DNA from 2 places in the Embleya sp. NBC_00888 genome. Region 1 is predicted to be linked to the other one. Evidence: riboswitches for the same ligand, from Rfam matches in the RefSeq annotation. Region 1 holds a riboswitch; the other holds the start of a gene.
What was found. A riboswitch is a leader RNA that binds a small molecule or an ion and turns the genes downstream of it on or off. The one in region 1 is predicted to bind thiamine pyrophosphate.
Positions count from the first base shown of each region.

Region 1 (4,620 bases):
AGAAGTCGGCGGGTACCTGGAGGGCCCGGTGCTCGCCGCGGCGCACGGCCAGGAACTTGCGCTCCTTGAGCTGCTGCCGGACCTTCAGGATGTCCACACCGAGGATCTCGGCGATGTCGGGGAGTGTCACCCAGGCGGGGACGAGGGCTTCTGTTTTGGCGTCGATCTCGCTCACCCGGCCAAGTTTAGGTTCCGCGCCGGGGCCGGCCGGCCGGCGCCCGGCCCGGTACGGGCCCGGCGCGGCACGGCGCGGCCCGGCCGCGGTCAGCGCGCGACCGACTTGAGCGGGTTCTCGGGGTCGGCGAACCGCTCCCGGTCCACCGGCGTGCCCAGTTGCACGAGCTTGCGGCCCTGGGCCAGGTCGCGCGGCCGGGCGACGGCGAGCAGCGCCGTCAGCCGGTCGCCGGCGAACCAGCCCGCGGCCCACTTGTCGTCCTCGCCCGCGCCGCGGAAGACGAGTTCCTCGCCCGCGCCGTGCCGGCCGACGTACTGGACCATCCGACCGAACTGGTCGGACCAGAAGTACGGGACCGGGTCGTACGCCTGGTCGCCGCCGAGCAGGTTGGCGACCAGCACGCGCGGTGCCTGGAGCGCGTTGTCCCAGTGCTCGACGTTCATCCGGGTGCCGTAGCGGGCGGACGGGAAGTCCACGCAGTCGCCGACCGCGTACACCCCGGGCACCGAGGTGACCAGGTGGTCGTCCACCTCGACGAAACCGCGGTCGTTGACGGCCACGCCGGAGTCGGCCAGCCACTCGGTGGCCGGGCGCACCCCGATGCCGACCACGATCGCGTCCGCGCGCAGCCGGCGGCCGTCGGTCAGGTGTACCGCGCCCGGCTCCAGGCGATCCACCCGCGCGCCGAGCAGCAGTTCCACGCCGGCCTCGGCGTACCACGGCACGAAGCGTTCGCCGATGGCGTCGGGGAAGGGGCCGGCGAGCGGGGCGTGCAGGGCCTCGACCACGGTGGTCGGGCAACCGGCGGCGGCCGCGGCGGTGGCCACCTCGGCGCCGATCCAGCCCGCGCCGACGATCACCACGTGCGCGCCGGGCACCAGCGCGGCGCGCAGCGCGCGGGCGTCGTCGATGGTGCGCAGCACGTGCACGCCGGGCACCTCGGCCGCGCCGGGCAGGTTGAGCACGCGCGAGCCGGTCGCGATCACCAGGCGGTCGAAGGTGACCGGTCCCGCGTCGGTGTCCACCGCGCCCGGACGCAGTCCCGTCGCGGTCCGGCCGAACAGCACCTCGGTCTCCAGCGCGGCCCAGTCCGCCTCGAAGGACGTGTCGTCGGTCTTGCCCGCGAGCACCTCCTTCGACAGCGGCGGCCGGTCGTACGGCGCGTGCGCCTCGGCGCCGAGCAGGGTGACGCGCCCGGCGTACCCCTGGTCCCGCAGCGCCACCACGGTTTGCAGGCCGGCCATGCCGGCACCCACGACGAGCACGTTGTCCATGCGGGGCACCCTACGACGCGATCCGGCGCGACCGGCGGGCAGGGTCTTGACTCAGTCAAGGACATCTCGGACGCACTCGGGCACCCCGGGGCACGCGAAACCGGTGTCGTAGTGTGGAGAGGTCACGGGAGCCCGGTGAGACCGGGCTGAGAGGGGGGCTGCGAGCCCCCGACCGTCCGAACCTGATCCGGGTCATACCGGCGAAGGGAGTTCCCCTCACCATGTCCACCATCCCCACCACCGATGTCGTGGTGGTCGGCGCGGGCGTCGCCGGGCTGTCCGTCGCGTGGCGCGCGCGCACCCGGTACGGGCTGGCCGTCACCGTGGTCGACCCGACCCCCGGCGCGGGCGCCTCGCACGCCGCGGCCGGCATGCTCACCCCCGTCTCCGAACTCCAGTACGGCGAGGAGAGCCTGCTCCGGCTGAGCATCGAATCGGCCCGGCGCTACCCCGAGTTCGCGGCCGAGCTGGCCGAGGCCGCGGGCCTGCCCTCGGGCTATCGCGCGTGCGGCACGATCGCGGTCGCGCTGGACGCGGACGACCGGGCCGTACTCAAGGACCTGCACGCCCACCAGCAGCGCCTGGGCCTGCACTCGTCCTGGCTGACCAGCCGCGAGTGCCGCCGGCTGGAACCGATGTTGTCCCCGGCGATCACCGGCGGCCTGCACGTCGAGGACGACCACCAGATCGACAACCGCCTGCTGGTCGCGGCGCTGCTCGCGGCCTGCGCGCGGGCCGGTGTCGGCTTCGTCCGCGAGCGCGTCGAGCGCGTCCTGGTCGCCGACGAGCGCGCGTACGGCGTGCGGTTGCCCGACGGGCGCGACCTGATCGCGGATCAGGTGCTGCTCGCGGCGGGCGCCCGCTCGGCGCTGATCCCCGGTCTGCCGCCGGAGGCGGTCCCGCCGGTGCGCCCGGTCAAGGGCGAGATCCTGCGCCTGAGGGTGCCGCCGGCCCTGCTGCCGCTGCTGTCCCGCAACGTCCGGGGCGTGGTCAAGGGCGGCAGCATGTACCTGGTGCCGCGCGCGGACGGCGAACTGGTGATCGGCGCGACCGAGCACGAACTCGGGCACGACACCGAGGTCACCGCCGGCGGCGTGTACGAACTCCTGCGCGACGCGCACGAACTCGTCCCCGGCATCACCGAACTGCCTTTGGTGGAGACGCTCGCCGGGCTGCGCCCCGGCAGCCCGGACAACGCGCCGATCCTGGGCCGCTCCGCGCTGGCCGGCCTGGTGGTGGCCACCGGCCACTACCGGCACGGCATCCTGCTCACCCCGATCACCGCCGACACCGTGGCCGAGGCGCTCGCGCACGGCACCACCCCCGAACTCATCGAGCCCTTCGGGCCCGACCGCTTCGCGAGCGCCGCCCGAGAGGTGATGGCATGAACGACATCGAGGTCTCCGTCAACGGCGACCGGCGCCGCGTCGCGGACGGCACCACCGTCGCCGACCTCGTGGCCACGCTGACCACCGCCGCCAAGGGCGTCGCGGTCGCGGTGGACGAGTCGGTGGTGCCGCGCGGCGCGTGGGCCGAGACCGTGCTCGACGCGGGCAGCCGCGTCGAGGTGCTGACCGCCGTCCAGGGAGGATGACCGGCATGGCCGACGACAAGCTGGTGATCGGCGGCGAGTCCTTCACGTCGCGGCTGATCACCGGGACCGGCGGCGCGCCGAGCCTGGAGATCCTGGAGCAGGCGCTGATCGCGTCGGGCACCGAGATCACCACGGTGGCGATGCGCCGCGTGGATCCGGGGACCGCGGGCTCGGTGCTGGGCGTGCTGCGCCGGTTGGGCATCCGGGTGTTGCCCAACACCGCGGGGTGCTTCACCTCGGGCGAGGCGGTGCTGACCGCGCGGTTGGCCCGGGAAGCGCTGGAGACCGATTGGGTCAAGCTGGAAGTGGTCGCCGACGAGCGCACGTTGCTGCCGGACGGGGTGGAACTCGTGGACGCCGCCGAACGGTTGGTCGACGACGGCTTCCGGGTGCTGGCATACACCAACGACGACCCGGTGCTCGCGCGCCGGCTCGAGCAGGTGGGCTGCGTGGCGGTGATGCCGCTCGGGTCGCCGATCGGTTCGGGGCTGGGCATCCGCAACCCGCACAACATCCGGCTGATCACCGAGCAGGCCAAGGTCCCGGTGGTGCTGGACGCGGGCCTGGGCACCGCCTCCGACGCGGCGCTCGCGATGGAGCTGGGCTGCGACGCGGTGATGCTCGCGACGGCGGTCACCCGGGCGCAGTCGCCGCGGTTGATGGCCGAGGCGATGCGGCACGCGGTGGACGGCGGCCGGCTCGCCTACCGCGCCGGGCGGATCCCGATGCGGCACCACGCGCACGCGTCGTCACCGATGGCCGGCATGCTGGAGACGAGCCCCGAGCACCCCGCCTTCTGATCCGGCCGCACGATCGGTGCGGCCTTCCTCGGACGGGGAACCATGGGGAAGACCGTCGGCGTCCACAAGGCAGTGGACCCTACACTCCTGAACATGGACACGACCTTGAATGATCCGCTCGTCGGGCGGCTGCTCGACGGTCGATACCGGGTCGATGCCCGAGTTGCCGCGGGTGGCATGGCCACGGTGTATCGGGCTCTCGACACCCGTCTCGACCGCACCGTCGCCCTCAAGGTGATGCACGCCGGGCTGGCCCAGGACCCGGAGTTCACCCGCCGGTTCATCCTGGAGGCGAAGGCCGCGGCGCGGTTGTCGCACCCCAACGTGGTCAACGTCTTCGACCAGGGCACCGACGGCGCCTTCGCGTACCTGGCGATGGAGTACGTCGAGGGCCGCACGCTGCGCGAATTGCTCCAGGACCTGGGCAACATGACGCCGCGCGAGGCGTTCGGCGTGCTGGAGCCGATGCTGGCGGCGCTGTCCGCGGCGCACCGGGCGGGCTTCGTGCACCGCGACGTCAAGCCGGAGAACGTGCTGATCTCCGACGACGGCGGGATCAAGCTCGGCGACTTCGGGCTGGCCCGGGCGACCAGCACCACCGCCACCGCCGCGACCGGCAAGGTCCTGGTCGGCACGGTCGCCTACCTCGCGCCGGAGCAGGTCGAGCGAGGCGAGTCCAGCCCGCGCTCGGACGTGTACGCGGCGGGCGTGGTGCTCTACGAGATGCTCACCGGCCGGCAGCCGCACCACGGCGCGACCGCGGTCGAGGTGATCTAC
Region 1 covers NZ_CP108784.1:2,723,623-2,728,242, forward strand. The annotation lists gene OG948_RS10890 (Rv2175c family DNA-binding protein) at 1-175, opposite strand, end outside; gene OG948_RS10895 (NAD(P)/FAD-dependent oxidoreductase) at 265-1,449, opposite strand; TPP riboswitch at 1,564-1,675, shown strand; gene thiO (glycine oxidase ThiO) at 1,671-2,837, shown strand; gene thiS (sulfur carrier protein ThiS) at 2,834-3,043, shown strand; gene OG948_RS10910 (thiazole synthase) at 3,049-3,843, shown strand; gene pknB (Stk1 family PASTA domain-containing Ser/Thr kinase) at 3,937-4,620, shown strand, end outside.

Region 2 (4,620 bases), 1.8 Mb from region 1:
GCCGAGCAGAGCCTGGTCGAGTTGCGCCGGATGTTGCTGCTGCTGCGCGAGCCGGACCAGGGTGTGCGGATGCGTCCGCAGCCCTCGCTGGCCCAACTGCCCGCGCTCGTCGCCTCGTACGGCGAGGCGGGGCTGCCCGCGCGCCTGGAGGTCACCGGCACGTCCCGACCGCTGGCCGGCGGCGTCGAGTTGTCGGTCTACCGCATCGTCGAGGAGGCACTGACCAACGTGCTCAAGCACGCCCGACCCACACACGTCGCGGTGACCCTCGACTTCGACCGCACCCATCTGCGGGTCGCGGTCGTCAACGACGGCGAGCGGGTGTCCGAACCCTCGACCGGCGGCCACGGCATCGTCGGCATGCGCGAGCGCATCGGCGTCCTCGGCGGCGAACTGGAGGCCCGGCCCGGCGCGGACGGCGGGTTCGAGGTCGCGGCCCGACTGCCGCTGGGGGATCCCGCATGAGCATCCGCCTGCTCATCGTCGACGACCAGGAGCTGATCAGGACCGGCCTTCGCCTGTTCCTGCAGACGCAGGACGACCTCGTCGTGGTCGGCGAGGCCGAGGACGGCGACGAGGCGATCGAACTGGCGGGCGCCCTACGTCCGGACGTGGTGCTCATGGACATCCGGATGCCGCGGATGGACGGCGTCGAGGCCACCGCCCGCCTGCACGCCGCCGGCATCTCGCCGCCGCCACGCGTGCTGATCCTGACCACGTTCGACCTGGACGAGTACGTCTTCGGCGCGTTGCGCGCCGGCGCCGCGGGCTTCCTGCTCAAGGACGCCTCCCGTGCCCGCCTCGTGGAGGCCATCCACGTCGTCCACGACGGGGAGGCGTTGCTCTCGCCCTCGATCACCCGCCGCCTGATCGAGAACTTCGCCACCCGCACCGAACCGCTCCGCTCCTCGCCCGCGCTCCTGGCGGGCCTGACCCCGCGCGAACGAGAAGCCCTGTTCCTGGTCGCCCGCGGCCTGTCCAACAGCGAGATCGCCGCCCGTCTGGTGGTCACCGAGGCGACCGTGAAGAGCCATGTGGGCAGCATGTTCGCCAAACTGGGCCTGCGGGATCGCGCGCAGGCGGTCGTCTTCGCCTACGAGCACGGCGTCATCGTCGCCGGCGAGAGCGACCGGCCCGGACCGACCTGACGACGTCCCGGAAGCCGGCCCGCTCCCGGGACGTCGATCTCCCGAGAGGCCGTCCCCCGGGACGTCGTCGACGCGTGCGTCAGTCGGCCAACGGCAGATAGACGCGGTTGCCCGAGGCGGCGAACTCCCGCGACTTGGCCCGCATCCCGGCCTCGGCGTCCACCTCCGTCGCGACGGCGCCGTCGCCATGCTCCGCGCGGATGTCGTGCGAGATCCGCATCGAACAGAACTTCGGTCCGCACATCGAGCAGAAGTGGGCCGTCTTGGCCGGCTCCGCCGGGAGCGTCGCGTCGTGGTAGGCGCGCGCGGTGTCCGGATCCATCGCCAGGTCGAACTGGTCCTGCCAACGGAACTCGAAACGGGCGTCGGAGAGCGCGTCGTCCCAGGCCTGCGCACCCGGGTGCCCCTTGGCCAGGTCCGCCGCGTGCGCCGCGATCCGGTACGCGATCACGCCCGCCTTGACGTCGTCCCGGTCCGGCAGGCCCAGGTGCTCCTTCGGCGTCACGTAGCAGAGCATCGCGGTGCCCCACATGCCGATCATCGCCGCGCCGATCGCCGACGTGATGTGGTCGTAGCCGGGGGCGACGTCCGTGGTCAGCGGACCGAGTGTGTAGAACGGCGCCTCGTCGCAGATGCGTTGCTGGAGGTCGACGTTCTCCTTGATCTTGTGCATCGGCACATGGCCGGGGCCCTCGATCATCACCTGGACGTCCATCGAGCGGGAGATCCGGCCCAACTCGCCCAGCGTCTCCAACTCGGCGAACTGCGCCGCGTCGTTGGCGTCCGCGATGGAGCCCGGGCGCAGACCGTCGCCGAGCGAGTAGGTCACGTCGTACGCGCGCAGGATCTCGGTCAGCTCGGCGAAGTGCGTGTAGAGGAAGTTCTCCCGGTGGTGCGCCAGGCACCACGCGGCCATGATCGAGCCGCCGCGCGAGACGATCCCGGTCTTGCGACGGGCCGTCAGCGGCACGTAGCGCAGCAGCACGCCGGCATGCACCGTCATGTAGTCCACGCCCTGCTCGCACTGCTCGATCACGGTGTCGCGGTAGAGCTCCCAGGTGAGTTCCTCGGGCTTGCCGTTCACCTTCTCCAGCGCCTGGTACAGCGGCACCGTGCCGATCGGGACCGGCGAGTTGCGCACGATCCACTCGCGGGTGGTGTGGATGTCCTTGCCGGTGGACAGGTCCATCACCGTGTCCGCGCCCCACCGGATCGCCCACACCAGCTTGTCGGTCTCCTCCTCGATCGAGGAGGTCACCGCCGAGTTGCCGATGTTCGCGTTGACCTTGACCAGGAAGTTCTTGCCGATCACCATCGGCTCGATCTCCGGATGGTTGACGTTCGCGGGCAGCACCGCGCGACCGGCGGCGATCTCGTCCCGGACCAGCTCGGGCGTCAGGCCCTCGCGGATCGCCACGAACTCCATCTCCGGGGTGACCAGTCCGCGCCGCGCGTAGGCGAGTTGGGTCACCGCCTCGGCCCCGGACGCGCGCCTGGGTCGGGCCCCGGCGCCGGGCACCGCGAAACCGGCCGGGGTGAGCGCGCCGATCCGCCCGTCGTAGCGGACGGTGTCGCCGCGCTCCTCGATCCAGGCCTCCCGCAGCGCGGGCAGGCCGCGCCGCACGTCCACCTCGAAGGCGGGGTCGGTGTACGGGCCAGAGGTGTCGTACAGGCGAACCGTCTCGCCGTTGGTCAGATGCACCGTGCGTACCGGAACGCGCAGGTCCTCGCGCGATCCGGGGACGTAGCCGCGGTGGTGGGCGGGGGAAATCGGTCCGCTGGTGACCGTGCTCTCGGCGGCCGGGTCGGCAACCGGGACAGCGGGCAGCGAAGTGTCGTGCGAGGTCATGGAAAGGCTCCCTACGCCGGCATTACCCGGTCAGGTTCTGCGGTCGGCGCGGCCTCAGCGCCCTCTCAGCCCGGTGCCCCGAGCTCCCGTGTATCTCCGTGTGGTGCGCCCCCACCCTGGCACACCGCCGGTCGCACGACCAGCGTCGGGTTTCAGCCGAGCGGATCCCGCGGTTCGCGGCCGACCACCGCGGTACGCGCGAGCACGACCATCCCGACCGTGACGAGCAGCCCCACGACACCCTTGACGATGAGCATCAGGAAGGCCGAGAACAGCCAGATCAGCAACCAGCACAGCAGCACCAGCGCGAGCACCGGCACACCGATCCGCACCCACTGCGGCCATGTCTGCATCGTTCAACCCCCAGTCACGCGATCCCACGCGAGACGTGCTTCCGGGGACCACATTCCCCGGGAGGACACGTCGTATCCGGGCGGACCGGTTCCGACCGGGCCGATTCCGGCCGGCCGGGGCGCGTCGCGTCGCCCGGCCCGATCCGCTCAGACCGGCCAGCGCTCGCCGCGCCACGCGGCGTCCCAGAACATCCACTCGTAGCGGGCCGTGGTGGTGAAGTGTTCGATCATCCGAGCCCGCTCGGTCGCCGAGAGGTCCTCGCCGATCCGATCCACCAGATCGAGCACCGCGCGCACCGTCTGCTGGAACTCCTCGGCGCCGTAGGTGGCTATCCACCGCCCGTACAGCTCGTCGGGCGAGCCCTTGGCCAGCAGCGCGTCGCCCACGCGGGCGTAGATCCAGTAGCAGGGCAGCACCGCGGCCACACCTTCGGCGAACGAGCCGTTGTGCACCGTGGCGAGCAGGTAGCTGACGTACGCCCGGGTGCTGGGCAACACCGGCTCGGTCGCGGTCGCGTCCGCCACCGAGCTGCCGAAGTCGACCATGAAGCCCTCGTGCAACGAGCGCTCGGCGGCGATCGCACCGGCCGCGTCGCCGGCGAACTGCACGGTCGTCGCCTCGTCCGGCGCCTTGGCCGCGCACACCGCGAGCGCCTTGGCGTAGTCGCGCAGGTAGTGCGAGTCCTGCACGACGTAGTGCCGAAACGCCTCGCGCGGCAGCGTGCCGTCGGTCAGTCCGTGGATGAACGGGTGCTCGAGGATCGCCGCGTAGACGTCCTCGATCGCGGCCCAGAGCTCGTCGCGCAGCGCCATCAGGTCTACTCCCGATCGTCGGATCCCGGGATCCGAATCCCGGATCCCAAGATCAGATTGTCGTACACCGGTCCGGGCCCGCCCGTGAGTGCGCCCCTCGCGCGCGCCGCGCGCATCGCGCTCAGCCCTCCGGCGGCGAGAAGAACACCAACACGCGCAGCGGCTCGGTGATCCGGTGGAAGTGGTGCCGCACGCCGGCCGGGACGTACACGACGCTGCCGCGCGCGACGTCGGTGGACTCGTCGCCGACGGTCAGCGTGGCCCGACCGCTGATCACCACGTACGCCTCGTCCTGACCGTGCGGCTTCTGCGTATCGGTCTCGCCCGGTTCGAGGGCGTACAGGCCCATCGAGAAGTTCCGCTCGCTGAGGAACTTCAGGTACGCGCCCTGCTCGAACGCGCGCTCGGCGTCCAGATCATCGAGGCGGAAGACCTTCATGTGACCAAACTCCTTACC
Region 2 covers NZ_CP108784.1:4,538,854-4,543,473, reverse strand. The annotation lists gene OG948_RS19025 (sensor histidine kinase) at 1-465, shown strand, start outside; gene OG948_RS19020 (response regulator) at 462-1,148, shown strand; gene thiC (phosphomethylpyrimidine synthase ThiC) at 1,228-2,997, opposite strand; TPP riboswitch at 2,989-3,097, opposite strand; gene OG948_RS19010 (hypothetical protein) at 3,150-3,350, opposite strand; gene tenA (thiaminase II) at 3,498-4,163, opposite strand; gene OG948_RS19000 (cupin domain-containing protein) at 4,285-4,602, opposite strand.
Region 2: it holds a riboswitch for thiamine pyrophosphate, as region 1 does, so the genes downstream of both, thiC (phosphomethylpyrimidine synthase ThiC) here and thiO (glycine oxidase ThiO) in region 1, are expected to answer to the same signal.